2 regions of the Nocardiopsis oceani genome follow, and region 1 is predicted to be linked to the other one. Evidence: predicted binding sites of a transcription regulator. Region 1 holds the regulator's gene; the other holds the start of a gene.
What was found. The regulator HrcA, encoded in region 1, represses chaperone genes, less so after heat shock. The targets are predictions, from matches to a motif close to TTGGCACTCTCNNNNNGAGAGTGCCAA.
Positions count from the first base shown of each region.

Region 2: a site for HrcA is predicted at 4,031-4,057, ahead of groL (chaperonin GroEL). Genes of this name have one in related genera too.

Region 1 is NZ_BAAHAR010000038.1:77,115-85,482, forward strand. Features, by position in the region: gene hemW (radical SAM family heme chaperone HemW) at 1-315, shown strand, start outside; gene ACYVDG_RS22445 (DUF4870 domain-containing protein) at 389-1,069, opposite strand; gene ACYVDG_RS22450 (DUF4870 domain-containing protein) at 1,099-1,428, opposite strand; gene ACYVDG_RS22455 (DUF3097 domain-containing protein) at 2,255-3,094, opposite strand; gene hrcA (heat-inducible transcriptional repressor HrcA) at 3,272-4,285, shown strand; gene dnaJ (molecular chaperone DnaJ) at 4,290-5,435, shown strand; gene ACYVDG_RS22470 (16S rRNA (uracil(1498)-N(3))-methyltransferase) at 5,432-6,172, shown strand; gene ACYVDG_RS22475 (hypothetical protein) at 6,288-7,034, opposite strand; gene ACYVDG_RS22480 (SigE family RNA polymerase sigma factor) at 7,031-7,561, opposite strand; gene ACYVDG_RS22485 (histidine triad nucleotide-binding protein) at 7,932-8,282, shown strand.
Region 2 is NZ_BAAHAR010000053.1:37,188-45,555, forward strand. Features, by position in the region: gene ACYVDG_RS27495 (hypothetical protein) at 1-56, shown strand, start outside; gene ACYVDG_RS27500 (hypothetical protein) at 253-585, shown strand; gene ACYVDG_RS27505 (SAM-dependent methyltransferase) at 676-1,431, shown strand; gene ACYVDG_RS27510 (NUDIX domain-containing protein) at 1,576-2,061, shown strand; gene groL (chaperonin GroEL) at 2,233-3,864, opposite strand; gene ACYVDG_RS27520 (ABC transporter permease) at 4,218-5,024, opposite strand; gene ACYVDG_RS27525 (ATP-binding cassette domain-containing protein) at 5,021-5,986, opposite strand; gene ACYVDG_RS27530 (endonuclease/exonuclease/phosphatase family protein) at 6,310-7,440, shown strand; gene ACYVDG_RS27535 (PadR family transcriptional regulator) at 7,574-8,161, opposite strand; gene ACYVDG_RS27540 (ubiquitin-like small modifier protein 1) at 8,278-8,368, opposite strand, start outside.

The DNA of each region.
Region 1 (8,368 bases):
AGCCACGTCGGCGGAACCCGCTGGTGGAACGTCAAGCACCCCGCCGCGTACGCGGCTCGCCTGGCCGGCGGCGACAGCCCGGCCCAGGCCCGCGAGGTCCTCACCGGCGCCGAGCGCAGGTTCGAACGGATCCTGCTCGAAGTGCGCGTGGAAGAGGGCTGCCCCCTGGAGTTGCTGGACACCCGGGGACTGGCGGCCGCCCAGCGCCTGGTGGGGGAGGGCCTTCTGGACGAGCGGGCGCACGCCGAGGGGCGCGCCGCGCTGACCCGGCGGGGCCGCCTGCTCGCGGACGCGGTGGTCCGCGACCTCACCTGAGGGCGGAACGGCCGGGCCCCGAACACGACGTGGGGCCCGGCGTTGCCGGGCCCCACGGGTGGTACTGACGGGTCTACTTGACCCAGCCGACGTCTACCGGGTAGCGGTACCACTCGCCGCGGTTGCTGGCCATGCCGCCCATGATGCCGAACACGATGGCGCACACCCACAACGCGAAGCTCAGGATCGTGCCGATGAAGATGAACGACAGCGGGATCGCGATGACGTAGCCGATCAGCAGCAGGAGCTGGAAGTTCAGCGCCTGGGCCGCCTGGTCCCGCAGGAAGGGCGACTCGTCCTTCTTGATCAGGTACATGACCAGCGGGACGACGAAGCCCAGGATGATGCCGCTCAGGTGGGTGAGCAGCGCGAAGGTCCGCTCCTCCTGGTTGGCCTGGCCGGTGACGGCCGAGGAGTCGCCGTAGCCCGGGGGCGGTGCGTACCCGCCCTGCTGGCCGGGGTAGCCACCCGGGCCGGGCGGAGGGTAGCTGCCGGGCGGCGGGTAACCGCCCTGGTACGGATCTCCTTGGGGCGGGTAACCGCCTTGCTGGGGGTACCCCTGTGGCGGGTAACCGCCCTGCTGCGGGTCACCGGGCGGCGGGTAACCGCCGGTGCCGGGCGGCGGATAGCCGGGCTGCTGCCCCCCGTCGTACGGGCCGGGCTGCGGCGGGTAACCGCCGGAGCCGCCCTGGCCGGGGTACTGGCCGCCTTGGCCGTAGGGGTCCTCCGGGGGCGGGGTGTTCGGATAGGACATGAGAGTTCCTTGGTGTGCGGGAGCTTGTTCTACTTCAGGAGTCGGATGCTCACCGGGTAGCGGTACCAAGCACCCTTGTTGGCGCCGGAGGCTCCCATGACCCCGAAGACGATCGCGACGATCCACACTAGTGCGATGAGCAGGGACCCGATCCAGATCAGGTTCGGGAAGACGATACCCAGACCGACGAAGGTGATGCCAGCCAGAACGTACGGGATCAGCAGCGTGATCTGGAAGTTGGCCGCTTCGGAGGCGTGGTGGCGGATGAACGGCGACTGGTTGCGCTTGGCGAAGTAGACCGCCAGCGGCGGGAGCCACCCCAGGAAAGCGATGACGAACCCGGACAGGTGGGCGAGCATCGCGACCAGGATGTCGTTGCCACCGTCCTGAGCGGGCTGCTGGGCCTGCGGCTGCCCGTAGGCGCCGGGCTGGGCGTAGCCGGGGGGCTGCTGCTCCGCGACCTGGTACTGGGGCTGCTGAGGCTGTCCGTAGGGCTGCTGCGGCGGTGCCTGCTGCGGGGGCTGTTGCGGGTAGCCGGGCTGGCCGCCGGACGGTTGGGCGTAACCGGGCTGGCCGTACTGCTGTCCGTAGGGCTGCTGCGGTGGCTGGCCACCGGACTGCTGCCCCCATCCGGGCTGACCGCCCTGGCCATAGGGCTGCTGGGGTTGTGGCTGTTGCGGGTAGCCGGGCTGGCCGCCGGACGGTTGGGCGTAACCGGGCTGGCCGTACTGCTGTCCGTAGGGCTGCTGCTGCGGCGCCTGCTGCGGGGGCTGTTGCGGCGGCGCCTGCTGCGGGGGCTGTTGCGGCGGCGCCTGCTGCGGGGGCTGTTGCGGCGGCGCCTGGTACGGGGGCTGCTGCGGGGGGTGCCCCTGCTGGCCGCCGGACGGTTGGGCGTAACCGGGCTGACCGTATCCCTGCTGCCCGTACTCCTGGCCGTAGGGCGGCTGGCCGTACTGCTGCTGTTCGGGCGGCGGAGACTGCGGCGGCTGCTGCTCGGGGTGGGGCGGCGGGCTCGGCGGCTGGTGCCCCTGCGGGTCGTCCGGGGACGGAGGGTTCGACGGGGTCTCGCTCATGCTCTTCCTAAGCTCCGCTGTTGAGGGACGCTTGTTCTGTTTCCCGGGCTACCAGGCTGTACCGATGACCACGAATGTCCGAAGCGTCGTCAGACGACGTGGTGGGGTAATCCTAGTCTTCCGCGGGGTGCGGTCCCGTGACGAAGTCGATGAGCTCCTCGACGCGCCCCAGCAGCGAGGGTTCGAGGTCCCCGTAGCCGCGGACCGAACCCAGGATCCGGCGCCAGGCCTCACCCGTCTCCATCCGCCACCCCAGGGCGTCGACGACCCCCTCCTTCCACGGGAGGCCGCGCGGGACCTCGGGCCACGCCCGGATCCCCACCGCGTCCGGCCGCACCGCCTGCCACACGTCCACATAGGGGTGTCCGACCACGAGTACGTCGTCGCCCCGGACCTGCTCCGCGATCCTGCTCTCCTTGGAACCGGGCACCAGATGGTCCACCAGCACCCCCAGCCTGCGCCCCGGGCCGGGGGAGAACTCCGCCACCACCGATGGAAGGTCGTCGACCCCCTCCAGGAACTCGACGGCCACCCCTTCCACCCGCAGGTCGTGGCCCCAGACCTTCTCGACCAGTTCGGCGTCGTGGGCGCCCTCCACGTAGATCCGGCTCTCCCGGGCGGTGCGCGCCCGCGCGTCGGTCACGGCGATCGATCCGGAGGCGCTGCGCATCGGGCCTTGGGGCGCGGCGGTCGGGCGCACCAGCGTCACCGGCTTCCCGTCCTCCAGGAACGCGGCGGGGCCGAGGTCGAACACCCTCTTGCGGCCGCTCCGGTCCTCCAGGGTCACCGTGGCCTTGTCCCAGGACACCACGGCACCGCAGAAGGTCTCGTCGGCGTCCTCGACGACGAGGTCACGACTGAGGGGTATCTCGCGTACAGCGCCCTTCTTCGGTCGCCGCCAGTCTCCAGCCAGAACGTCGCGGCCGTAGCGGCCGGTTCCCTTGGTAGCCACGGTGGTGCAGTCTACTGGTGGTGTGTTCGGGATCGCCGTCGGCGGGTGGCGCACGTCGCCGATCGCGCGGGAAGAAACCGGAGACCAGGGCTTGTTACTACCCGCGGGTAGCCGTGCGGGTTTGCGGCCGGGCATAGAATTAGCACTAAGGACCATGGAGTGCCAGGAGGTGGCGAGTTGCTGGATGAGCGCAAGCTCGCGGTCCTGCGTGCCGTCGTCGAGGACTTCGTCAACACCAACGAACCGGTTGGTTCCAGGGCCTTGGCGGACCGGCACCCCCTCGGTGTCTCCTCGGCGACCATCCGCAACGACATGGTCGCCTTGGAGGAGGACGGGTACATCGCCCAGCCGCACACCAGTGCGGGGCGGGTACCCACCGACAAGGGCTACCGGCTCTTCGTCGACCGGCTCTCCTCGGTCAAGCCACTCTCCGCCGCGGAACGGCGCGCCATCGAGTCCTTCCTCGGCGGCGCGGTGGACCTCGACGAGATCGTCGCCCGCACGGTGCGGCTGCTCGCGCAGCTCACCCGGCAGGTCGCGATCGTCCAGTACCCGTCGCTGACCCGGTCTTCGGTCCAGCACGTGGAACTCGTGCCGCTTGGCGGCCAGCGCATCATGATGGTCGTCATCACCAATACCGGACGGGTCGAACAGCGCGTCATCGACGGGCTGGGATCCGTCAGCGAAACCGTGGTCAACGACCTGCGCACCATGCTCAATCGGGCCATAGCCGGACGGCACCTCGGCGACGTACCGGACGCGGTGGAAGACCTGCCCGCCCACGTCGCACCGGAGGACCGCCCGGTGGCGGTCGCGGTCCTCTCGGTTCTGCTGGAGAGCCTCGTCGAACGGCACGAGGAGAAGATCGTCCTGGCGGGCACCGCCAACCTCGCGGCCGTCGACTTCGCAGCCAGTCTGCGCGAGGTGCTCGAAGCACTGGAAGAGAACATGGTCCTCATCCGTTTGCTCGGTGAGGCGAAGGACCCCTCGATGCTCACCGTGCGCATCGGCGCGGAGAACTTCCACGAGGGCCTTCGGTCCACTTCCATCGTGTCGGCCGACTACGGTGTGGGAAACCAGTCGCTGGCCAAGATCGGTGTGGTGGGACCCACCCGTATGGACTACCCAGGGACAATGGGCGCCGTCCGTGCGGTGGCTCGGTATGTCGGACAGATTTTGGCAGGACAGTAACTCAGTGGCCAGAGACTATTACCAGGTTCTCGGGGTGCGTCGCGACGCGTCCAAGGACGAGATCAAGAAGGCGTACCGGCGGCTCGCGCGCGAGCTGCATCCGGACATCAACCCGGACCCCGCCACCCAGGATCGCTTCAAGGAAGTGACCCAGGCTTACGAGGTCCTCTCCGACGAGAACAAGCGTCGGATGTTCGATATGGGCCACGACCCCTTCGCCCCCGGCGGAGGCGGTGGCGGCGCCGGCGGGTTCGGCGGCGCGGGCGGGTTCGCCTTCGACGACATCATGAACGCCTTCTTCGGCGGGGGCCAGCCCGGCGGCCGCGGGCCGCGGGAGCGGGTTCGGCGCGGACGCAGCATCAAGATCCGCATCGAGCTCGACCTCGTCGAGACCGCGTTCGGTGTGAGCAAGGAGATCACCTTCCCCACGGCTGTCCTGTGCGACACCTGTCAGGGCGAGGGCACGGCGGCCGGTTCGCACCGCAGCACCTGTGACATGTGCCACGGCCAGGGAGAGGTATCCCAGGTCACGCGCTCCTTCCTCGGCCAGGTCATGACCTCGCGCCCCTGCCCGCAGTGCTCGGGGCAGGGTTCGGTCATCACCAATCCCTGCGGCGACTGCGCGGGCGAGGGCCGGGTGCGGGAGAAGGTGACCCGTACCGTCAAGATCCCCGCCGGTGTCGACGACGGCACCCGCATCCAGCTCGCGGGCGAGGGCGAGGTCGGCCCCAACGGCGGGCCGCGCGGCGACATCATCCTCGAGGTCGTGCAGAAGGCCCACCCGACGTTCGAGCGCCGCGGTGACGACCTGCACTGCACCATCACCGTCCCGATGACGGCGGCGGCCCTGGGCGCCTCCTTCGCCTTCGACACTCTCGACGGCACCGAGAACATCGACCTGCGTCCGGGTACCAACTCGGGCCACGTCATCAACCTGCCGGGCAAGGGCGTCACCCACCTGGACGGCGGCGGCCGCGGCGACCTGCGCATCCGCGTCGACGTGGAGACCCCGGGCAAGCTGGACGAGGAGCAGGAGGCCCTGCTGCGCAAGTTCGCGGAGCTGCGCGGGGAGGACCAGAACCCGGGCCGTTTCAGTCCCGGGCACGGCGGGTTCTTCTCCAAGATCCGTGACGCCTTCGGCGCCAAGTGACCCCACCGGTCTTCCTGGTCGAGACCGCCGTCCTGGCGGGTGACCCGATCAGACTCGACGGGCCGGAGGGGCGGCATGCCGCCGCGGTCCGTCGAGTCCGTGCTGGCGAGACCGTCGACCTCTGCGACGGTCTCGGCCAGCGTGTGCGCTGCGAGGTAGCCGAGGTCGTCGGCAAGGACACCCTGGTCTGCCATGTGGTGGAGCGCTGGGTGGAACCGGAGCCGAACCCCCGGATCACCGTCGTTCAGGCTCTGCCCAAGCGGGACCGGGGGGAACTCGCGGTGGAGATGATGACCGAGGCGGGGGTCGACGTCGTCGTCCCCTGGTCCGCCGAGCGCTGCGTCACCCAGTGGCGCGGCGACCGCGGGGCCAAGGCGCTGCTCAAGTGGCGGTCCGGTACTCGGGAAGCAGCCAAGCAGGCCCGCCGTGCGCGGATGCCCGAAGTCACCGAGCCGCTCGACCGCAAGGGTGTGGCGGCACTGCTCGCCGAGGCGGACCTGGCCGTGGTGCTCCACGAGCAGGGGGCCCAGCGGCTGTCAGAGGTGCCCCTGCCCTCGGCCGACGGCGCGGACATCGTCCTGGTGGTGGGCCCCGAGGGCGGCGTCTCCGAGGCCGAGTTGGCGGCCTTCGACGATGCCGGGGCGGTCAGGGGCCTGCTGGGACCGTCGGTCCTGCGCACCTCCACCGCCGGGGTGGCCGCTCTGTCGGTGCTCCAGTCCAGAACCGGGCGCTGGTAGGAACCGGGCACCCGGTGGAGCCGTCTGTAGAGCCGTCCGGGCTGACAGGACGGAACGTGGAGAGGGGCCCGCGCGATCTCCGCGCGGGCCCCTCTCCACGTTCGCCGGGTCCGGATCACTCGGTGCTGGCGCCGTTCTCATCGCCGCCGTTGCCGCCCGAACCGCCGCCGTTGCCGTTACCGGGGTCGTCATTGCCGTTACCGGGGTCGTCACCGTTACCGGGGTCGTCTCCGTTGCCGCCGTTTCCGTCGCCGGGGTCGTCGCCGTCGGTGGGCTCGTCGGTCGGTTCCTCCGCGGGGTCGCAGTCCGCGGCCTCGGTGTCGGTGGACTCCCGCTCGTCCTCGTCGTTCTCGTCCGGTCCGCGGGTCCCCGTGGGCGTGACGTCGTCCTCGGGCGGGCACGAGCCGGCGGACTCGACACCCTCGTCCTCCGAGGCGTCGTCCTCGTCGTAGGTGGGTGAGCTCTCCGGGTCCGGCTCGGCGTGCTCTTCCTCCGGCACGGAGGTGCCGCTGGCCGAGTCCGTGGTGGGGGTGGGGGCCGCCACGTCGCTGTCCGTGTCCTGATCTGCCTGCGGAGGTGCTCCCTCACGGTCAGCGCCGGCCGGGACGATGTCCATCACCTGGTCGCGTACCTGCGGGCTCGACATGATCACTGAGGCGGCGATCAGGACCGCTGCCGCCACGGCTGTCGCGGGACGTAGCCACGACAGTCCGAACCAGGCCGAGCCTCGATGGCGCTCGGTGCGTTCCCGGATGAGGTTGAGCCCCTCAGCGGAAGGCGTAACATCGTCGGCCTCCGCCTTGAGTACCTGGCGGAGCTGGCTCTCGAACTCGAGATCGTTTCGGTCGTTGGGGCTGCTCATGACTTGTGCTCCAGTACAGAGCGGAGGGCGGTGATGCCACGCGATGTGTGGCTCTTGACTGCGCCTCGGCTAATGCCCATGGCGTCCGCGATCTGTGCTTCGGACAGGTCGCCGTAGTACCGGAGCACGATGGCCTCTCGCTGACGGGTGGGTAGCTTACGCAGGGCCCCGATGACGGCCTCGCGTTCCAGAAGGTTCATGGCGCCGTGTTCGGCGCTGGGCGCGTCGGGCAGGGCCTTCGGCGCGTGCTTCTCCACGACCGCCCGGTGGCGCAGCACCGACCTGGCCTTGTTCACTACCGCCTGCCGGAGGTAGGACAGTGCCTTGTTCGGATCCCTGAGTCGGCGCCAGGCTCCGTGCATGGCCACGAAGGCGTCCTGGACGACTTCCTCCGCGGTCGCGTGGTCCCGGACGAGCAGGGCGGCAAGACGAACGAGCGGACGGTAGTGCTCCCGATAGAGCTCCGTCACGGCGTGGTCAGCGTCCCACTCGACCGAGAGTGGCGCCGTGGTGGCCCCGGCCACCAAGGTTTCTGTCGTCACATCAGTTCGACGCACACCCTTGTCGCGGGGTTTACGAAAGGGCATACCTCTTCTTTTCCAGGTAGACGTGCCTTTCAATCCGAACACGCCGGATCTGGCCAATCAGCGGACGCCGCCGATGGTCTGACGCGCACGGATGAAAAGCCTATCGTGCCTGGGCTCCCTGACGGTGGGGAACCCTGATCGGATCCGTTGCGGAAAGGTTGAGGGTTCATCTCTTCTGTCTCTTCCCTCTCTGCGGACACCCGCGGCACCACGGTCCCCGTCTCCCTCCGCGGCCACCTGCGGCATCATGGTCCCCGACATGCCCAGAGCGGTTCCGCTGGGCCGCGAGACGGAAGACGGAAGGTGAGCGATGGTCGATCCCGACTGCCTTTTCTGCAAGATCGTCAAGGGGGAGGTGCCCGCGGAGATCGTCCGCGAGGGGGAGCGCACGGTCGCCTTCCGCGACATCAACCCCCAGGCGCCCACGCACGTCCTGGTCATCCCGCGCGACCACCACCCCGACGCCGCGTCGGCGGCCGCCGACGACAGCGGGCTCATGGACACCGTGGTCAGGGAAGCCCACGAAGTGGCCAAGTCCGAGGGCCTGGCGGACTCCGGGTACCGGTTGGTCTTCAACACCGGCGCCAGCGCCGGACAGACCGTCTTCCACCTCCACGCGCACGTGCTCGGCGGGCGCGGGCTGAACTGGCCCCCCGGCTAACCACCGTTTCCGGGCTCGGGGTCGGCCCCGCGTCACGGTCGGCCCCGCATGACGGCCGGTCCGGGGACCGCGGTTGCTCGTTCAGC
Region 2 (8,368 bases), on a different contig from region 1:
GGCTCGACCAGGGCCAGCACCGGATCCCGGTGCGCCACCTTCACCACTGGCCCTAGCGGCACCCTTCCCCGCCTGTCCGCGCCTGATCGACCCAGGTGATCAGCCCTGATCAGGCGGGGATGGGTGGTGGGACCGGGTGCCGTCGGGGCCGGAGCCGGTCGGTGGACGGCCGCCTCCGGCCAAGGGCGGGTCCGTGCAGGGGCGTGCGCTCTAACCTCGGGGCGATTGTCCGTCGCAACCTGGAGGATTCCTATGGCTGCCGCCACCCTGCCCTTTTCGAACGGCCTCCCCCACGCGCTCCCCTTCACCCTCCCGGACGCTCTCGCTCGCCCCCTACCGCAACGGCTCGCCTCTGACAATGACGATCCAGGTGTCGGTGGGGCACTGCGCCCGATCCCGCACCGGATCTACTTCCGCCGCCTGGCCCTGAGCGGCTCCGGCTTCGGCTTCCTGTTCTCACTCGTCTTCGGCGCGGCCGCACTCATCAGCTCCGAAAGCGACCTCTCCAACTACAGCGGAATCGCCGCCGCCAGCGGCGTCGCACTCCTGCTCGTCGGCCTCTTCACCCGCACCCGAGGCTGGTGATGGTGGGGTGGGCACGGCGTCGATCGGCTGAGCACCCCGGCTACGGAAAACCAATGGACAGGCCGGGCCGGGGCAGGTCACTCTGCTCGGATGGCAACCCCCGCGATTCCCCCTTTGTACCGAGACCTCGACTTCAACGGCCCGCTCTCCGATGAGCGGGCCGCTCGTCTGATCCGCTCGCTCGGCCCGCTCGAGGGCCGCCACGTCGTGGACGTCGGCTGCGGTTGGGCGGAGTTTCTGCTCCGCACGCTGGCCACCGAGCCCAGGGCCACCGGTTTCGGCATCGACCTGGGCGAGGGCAACATCCGGCACGGGCTGGCCAACGCCGAGAAGCGCGGGCTGGCCGACCGGGTCGAGCTGGTGGCCGGGGACGCCGGCGAGTGGAAGGGCGAGCCGTCCGACGTGGTGTTGAACGTCGGCTCGACGCACGTGTGGGGCGGCGACCCCGTCGTGCACACAGCGAACGCCCTCGAGGCCCTGGCCGACCTGGTGAGGCCGGGAGGTAGGGCGCTGTTCGGGGAGTGCTACTGGAAGCGGCCGCCGAACGACGCCGAGTTGGCCGCGCTGGAGGATGTGCCCTGGGACCAGTACCGACCGCTGCCCGAGCTTGTGGACTTCGCGGTCTCCCACGGCTTCCGGCTGTACGCGGTGGAGCAGGCCACCGTGGACGAGTGGGACGTCATAGAGAACGGGAACGCCAAGGGCTGGGAGGACTGGCTCCTGGAGAACCCGGACGCCCCCGGCGCCGACGAGATCCGGGCCCGCGCCGACGGGCACCGGCACTTCCGCCTGCACGGCGCCCGGGAGACCATGGGCTTCGCCTACCTGACCCTGGTCCGGGTCTGAGGCCGACTGTCCACAGGTTCCCCCGAACCGGTTCGCCCGGGGTGCGTTCCTCCCCGCATACTCGGTATCGGGGGAGCCTGACCTTCCGCGCGCTTCAGCCTGCCCGCGCCCGTCCACTCGCACCCGGCCCGCTAGGTTCGGAGCATGGACGTCACGCACCTTGTCGAGAGCGCACGCCGGAACGGGATCGAGCGGTTCGCCGTGGGCGCGATCGTCCACCGGGACGGCGAGATCCTGCTGCTCCGGCGGCGCACGGACGACACCTCGTACCCGGGCGCCGAGGACCTGCCCTCGGGCGGGGTGGACCCCGGTGAGAGCCTGCTGGAGGGCTTGGCGCGCGAGCTGGCCGAGGAGATCGGCATGAAGCCAGGCGTCCTCGGTCTGGAGCCCGGGCCCTTCGGACCGAACCCCGGACCGCTCGCGTTGGAACCGTTCGTCACCTGGTTCGACTACGACTCGCGGCGCGGCACGCGCAAGCGCCAGTTCACCTTCGCCCTGCCGTACGACGGCAGCGCGGTGGTCCTGTCCGAGGAGCACACCGGTTACCGCTGGGCTCCCGCCGAGGACTACGCGGCCAGCGATCTCACGCCCCAGGTGAAGCTCGCCGTCCGGGACTGGCTGGCGCTCTGAACCGCCCCGGAGCCCTTCCCGGGCTGGACTGAGCGCTCCCGGGAACGACAGCTCCCCGGAAAGAGCGAAACCGGGCGGCCCCCGTGGGAACCGCCCGGTCGTCGCGGGCGAGGTCGCGTATCCGGACCTCAGGCGCGTCCGGGCCCGTGGGCCCGGGATATCACGGACCTACTAGAAGTCCATGCCGCCCATGCCGCCGGTCGGGTCGCCGGCCGGGGCCGCCGCCTTCTCCGGCTTCTCGGCGATGACGGCCTCGGTGGTCAGGAACAGACCGGCGATGGAGCCGGCGTTCTGCACAGCCGAACGGGTGACCTTGGTCGGGTCGATGACGCCGTCCTTGAACAGGTCGGTGTACTCGCCGCTGGCGGCGTTCAGGCCGAACCCGGGCTCCAGGTTCTTGACCTTCTCCGCCACGACGCCGCCCTCGAGGCCGGCGTTGATGGCGATCTGCTTCAGCGGCTCGGCGATCGCGCGACGCACGATGTCGGCACCGATGGCCTCGTCGCCCTCGAGGTCCAGCTTCGCGAACGCGGGGACGCTGGCCTGCAGCAGCGCGACGCCACCGCCGGGCAGCATGCCCTCCTCGACCGCGGCCTTCGCGTTGCGGACGGCGTCCTCGATGCGGTGCTTGCGCTCCTTGAGCTCCACCTCGGTGGCGGCACCGGCCTTGATGACGGCCACGCCGCCGGCCAGACGCGCGAGGCGCTCCTGGAGCTTCTCGCGGTCGTAGTCGGAGTCGGTGCGCTCGATCTCGTTGCGGATCTCGTTGACGCGACCGGCGATGGTGGTGGCGTCACCGGCACCGTCGACGATGGTGGTCTCGTCCTTGGTGACGACGACCTTGCGCGCGCGGCCCAGCAGCTCGAGCTCGGTGTTCTCGAGCTTGAGGCCGACCTCCTCGGTGATGACCTGGCCGCCGGTCAGCACGGCGATGTCGGCGAGCTGGGCCTTGCGGCGGTCACCGAAGCCCGGGGCCTTGACGGCGACGGACTTGAAGGTGCCGCGGATCTTGTTGACCACGAGGGTCTGCAGGGCGCCGTCGGCGACGTCCTCGGCGATGACCATCAGCGGACGGCCGGACTGCAGGACCTTCTCAACAACGGGCAGGAACTCGTTGTTGTTGGAGATCTTGGAGTTGACGATGAGGATGTAGGGGTCCTCGAGGACCGTCTCCATGCGCTCAAGGTCGGTGGCGAAGTAGGGCGAGATGTAGCCCTTGTCGAAGCGCATGCCCTCGGCGAGCTCCAGCTCGAGCCCGAAGGTCTGCCCCTCCTCGACGGTGATGACGCCTTCCTTGCCGACCTTGTCCATCGCCTCGGCGATGGTGTCACCGATCTGGTTGTCACCAGCGGAGATGGAGGCGGTGGAGGCGATCTGCTCCTTGGTCTCGACCTCCTTGGAGAGGTTGCCGAGCTCCTCGTTGATGCGGGCCACGGCGGCTTCGATGCCGCGCTTGAGGCCGATCGGGTTGGCGCCGGCGGCGACGTTGCGCAGACCCTCGCGGACGAGTGCCTGGGCCAGGACGGTGGCGGTGGTCGTACCGTCACCGGCGACGTCGTCCGTCTTCTTGGCGACCTCCTTGACCAGCTCGGCCCCGATCTTCTCCCAGGGGTCCTCGAGCTCGATCTCCTTGGCGATGGAGACACCGTCGTTGGTGATCGTGGGGGCGCCCCACTTCTTCTCCAGCACGACGTTGCGGCCCTTCGGGCCGAGCGTGACCTTCACGGCGTCCGCGAGCTGGTTCATGCCACGCTCGAGGCCGCGACGGGCCTCCTCGTCGAACGCGATCAGTTTGGCTGCCATTGAGTTCTTGTCCTCCCGTGACCGGGCTGATACGCGATGGGACGAGGCATGCGCCCGCGACGGACGACCGTGCGCGCACCGGCAACCCTGCTGCCGGAGGCCCACGATCTCGCAGCCTCGCTCCGGCTTAGCACTCGGCAATGATGAGTGCTAACCACTCTTATTTTTAGCACTCGCCCATGGAGAGTGCAAACGATGTGGTCACGATTTCCACTCCCCGAAGAACGCCCGACACCTGCGTAAACGTCCCGTTTCCTGGAGGTTTGTGCGCTCGGCGAACAGCAGGGGTCCCCCAAGGGAGGCCGAGGGGCGCGGGTGCACACCCCTCAACTACCCCGCGGGCGCGCGGATACTCAGCTGCTCAGCCGACGCATGGAGCGCGCACCCAGCGCCAGCGCCAGTACGGCCATCCCGGCTGCCATGGCCCAGCCGAGCAGAACCGTGGTGTCCCAAGCACCACCGCTGAACAGCACCCGGGCCGCGTCCACCACGTGCGCCACCGGGTTGAACCGCGACAGCGTGTACAGCCACCCCGGCGCGAGCTCCATCGGCAGCAGCACGCCGGAGAGCAGCATCAGCGGCATGATCACGGTCTGGAGGACCGGCGCGAACACGTACGTCTGCTTGGCGGCCATCGCGGCCAGGTACGACAGCGTGGACAACCCGATCCCGAGGACCGCGAGCAGGGCGAAACCCGCGAGCGCCCCCAGCACCGTGGTCCGGAAACCGAACGGCACCACGAGCACGATGATCAGCAGCATTTGAACGAGGACGATGAGCACGTCCCGCAGGACCCGGCCGAGTAGCAGTGCCACCCGGCTGGTCGGGGTCGCCAGCATCCGTTCGTGCGCACCCGAGGCCATCTCCGGCAGCAGACCGAACCCGGCGAACCCGGCGGTGAACAGGGACAGCATGACCAGCAGACCGGGGACGAACCACTGCCAGGGGTTCTCGCCCTCGGCGCCCGCCAACCCGGTGAGCAGGGGCGCGAACAGCACCAGGTACAGCAGCGGCTGGAGCATCCCGAAGGCGACCAGGAACGGCCGGTACAGGATCGGGCGCATCTGGCGCGCGAAGACGGTTGCGGTGTCGCGCAGCATGCCCGCAAGTCCTCCGGTGGTCCGCTGGGGGTCTGCCCCGGTGCGGTCGACGGCGGTCACTGGTCCCCCTCGCGCAGGCTGCGGCCGGTCAGGGTCAGGAACACGTCGTCCAGGGTGGGCCGCTGCACCTGGACGGTGCGGAGGTCGAGGCCGGCGGCGTCGAGAGAGCGGAGCAGCTCCGGCAGGGCGGTGTCGCCGCGCTCCGTTCGGAAACGCACCTCAGGGGCGGCCCGGTCACGGATCTCGACCCCGCCGGGCGGCGAGGTCCGTTCGGCCACCTCGGCGGCGCCCTTGGCCTGGGCCTGGTCGGCGAAGCCGAGGGTGATGAGGTCGCCGGACACCCGGCTCTTGAGCTGGTCGGGGGTGCCGTCGGCGATCACCCGGCCGTGGTCGATGACCAGGACCCGTTCAGCTGTGGAGTCGGCCTCGTCCAGGTAGTGGGTGGTGAGGACGACCGTCGTCCCGTACTCCTCCCGCAACCGCGCGACGTGCTCCCACAGGTTGGCCCGGCTGTGCGGGTCGAGGCCGGTGGAGGGCTCGTCGAGGAACAGCAGTCCGGGCCGGTGGATCAGCCCCATCGCGATGTCGAGCCTGCGTCGCTGGCCACCGGAGAGCTTGGTGACCTCGCGCCCCGCGGCGGCGGAGAGGTCGAGCACCTCCAGCAGCTCCTCGGTACGGCTGCGTGCGGTGCGCCGGTCGAGCCCGTAGAGGATGCCTTGGGTGTAGAGCTCGTCGCGGGCGCGCTGGTCCTCCCCGGCACCGTGCCCCTGCCCGACGAACCCGATCCGGCGGCGCACCTCCGCGGGCTCGGTGCGTACGTCGCGCCCGGCGACGGTGGCCGCTCCCGACGTGGGTTCGAGCAGGGTGGTGAGCATGCGCAGGGTGGTGCTCTTTCCTGCACCGTTGGGACCGAGGAGCGCGACGAGCTCCCCCTCGGCCACGTCGATGTCGACGCCTCGCACGGCCTCGACGGTCTCCTTGCCGGCCCTGAAATGCCGGGTCAGCTCGCGTGTATGGATCATCGCCCTCTCCGTATTAAAACTTGAATACAGAGTCAGGATGCAGCACCCGGGTCAGATATTCAAGTTTTTATAAGCGGGTTGTTTGGCTACGCCCTACCCGGATTCCGACGGGCCTGAGCGGGCGGCGAACGCGGCACACCGGAGGTGGGAGATGTCGGCGGGCCCCGGCCGTGACCGCCATCAGTTGTCCACAGGGCCTGTTTTCGCGGGATCCCCGCCGGTAATCTCGAAAAGAGCTTTGCGCGCGTCCCCTGACCCCCCGGGCCGATGCCGTCCCTCGGATCGCGCAGGCGGGATCGTCACTCGAATCGAGGAGCCCCGCTATGACCAAGCCACGATTACACACCGGGCTGCGCCTGCTGGCCTCCACCGGAGCGTTGGCCCTGCTCACCGCGGGCGTGCTCACCGCACCGGGGCAGACCGCCGCCGCGGCCCCCGACACCGGCTATGGTGCCACCACCGCCCCGGCCGACTACGAGGGCATCGTCGGCCAGTTCAACATGTTCGGTTCGGTCGGCCACTACGGCCAGGCCGAAGACATCGTGTGGGCCATCGGTAGCAGCGTCCGCGACCGCGGGCCGCTGGCCCTGGCCCTGCAGGAGGTCTGCGAGAACCAGATCGAAGCCCTCGCCGACGACCTCAAGGGCTACGGGTACGTTTTCGAACCCGCCTGGGCCGAGCCGGCTGACTCCGCTGATCCGGACAACGCGAACAGGGAACCGGCCCGTTGCCGCGACGTACCCGGTGAAGGAGCGAAGGGAGAGGTGCCGCCCCGATACGGAAACGCGGTGCTCATCCAGGAGGGCCAAGGGTTCGGCACCCAGGGCGATGCCGAGGTCGGCCGGTTCGACCTGGGCTCCTTCCACGTCACTGAGTACCGGTCCATGGTGTGCACGTCGTCGGACGAACTGGCGATGGCCGTGTGCTCCACCCATCTGACCAACGGACCGAACAAGGAAGACGAGGTGGCCCGCGAAGGTGAGGTCCAAGAGGTCGCGGACCGGATCCGGGACAACTACGGTGCAGGGTCAGTGGTCCTCGGTGCCGACCTCAACATGGAGCCGAACGAGGCTTCCATGTCCTCCCTCTACCACCCGGACTACTACTCAACGCTGTTAGGGCCCGATGCCGGTCAGGGATACCTCCGCGAGCTCATGAGCGAGTGCGGCAACGAGATGAACTTCTTCTGTCGCGGGGGTGCTTCGACCTTCGGGGCGGTGCACGGTGGCACGGGCCAGCGCACCGGGGAGCCCGACCGCCAGTACGACTACCTGTTCGCCAGCCCGAACGTGCGGGTGACGGACAGCCGGGTCACCCAGCCCTCCCAGAACTGCGCCAACCCGGCGCACGGGGTGGAGCACGAGGATATCGGGTCCGGGCTGGCCTCGAACGAGTCCATCTCCTGCTCGGACCACGAGATGCTGTGGGCCCGAATCAGCGTCCACTCCCCGTAGGCCGCAGCTCGGCGGACGAGACGCATGGCGGGGGCCGCCCTCCTGGCCCCGCCACCGCCGTGGTCGACGGTTCGCGGCTGCCCAGCCGCGAACATACGTCCACGCGCGCTTGTGCACGCGGGCGGATGACCGCTCAGGCCGGAGGTAGTCCGAAGGCACGGGGATGGTCGTCGGCCATGACGTACTCCCCCGCTTCCAAGGAGTCGATGAGCTGCCGGGTCCAGGCGGCCTCGGTGGCGACCATGTGGTGCCCGAGCCGGAAGAGCTCGCGGACGTGCGGCGGCTTGCCCCACTCCGTGTCGGAGGCCCCGATGAACTCGGCGCACTCCTCGGCGTATTTCTCCAACCCGACGAGCCGCTCCGCCAGCAACTCGACCACCTCGGCGCGCGGCAGCCCGGTCATCAGGGTGACCCCGGCGGACAGCAGGGCGTAGTCCTTGCCGGCGTGGCTGAGCGCCCGGCGCATCAGCCGACGGAACTCGGCCTCACCGTCCTCGGTGATCGCGTAGGAGGTACGTCCGGCCTCCTCGTCTCCCTGCGCCACGAAATCCCGGATCTTCCCCTGCGCGGAGAGTTTGCGCAGCGCGTGGTAGATGGACCCCCACTTGGTGTTGGCCCACTCTTCGGCGCCCCAGTCCATGAGCTCGCGGCCCACCCGGTACCCGTGTGCCTGACCGTGGATCCGCACGACCCCTAGCACCAACAACCGTGTCGCCGACATCGCCACCCTCGTCCCGGAAGAATCCTCATCCCAGGCTACGAGGCTCCGGCCAGGGCCGGTCCGGGCACGAGAAAGGGGGCGGACGCCAGTGGCGTCCGCCCCCGCAGTTCACCCGGTCAGCAGCCTCCGGCCACGGCGGGGATGATCGAGACCTGCTGGCCGTCCTTGACCTCGGTCTGGAGGCCCTTCTCGAAGCGGACGTCCTCG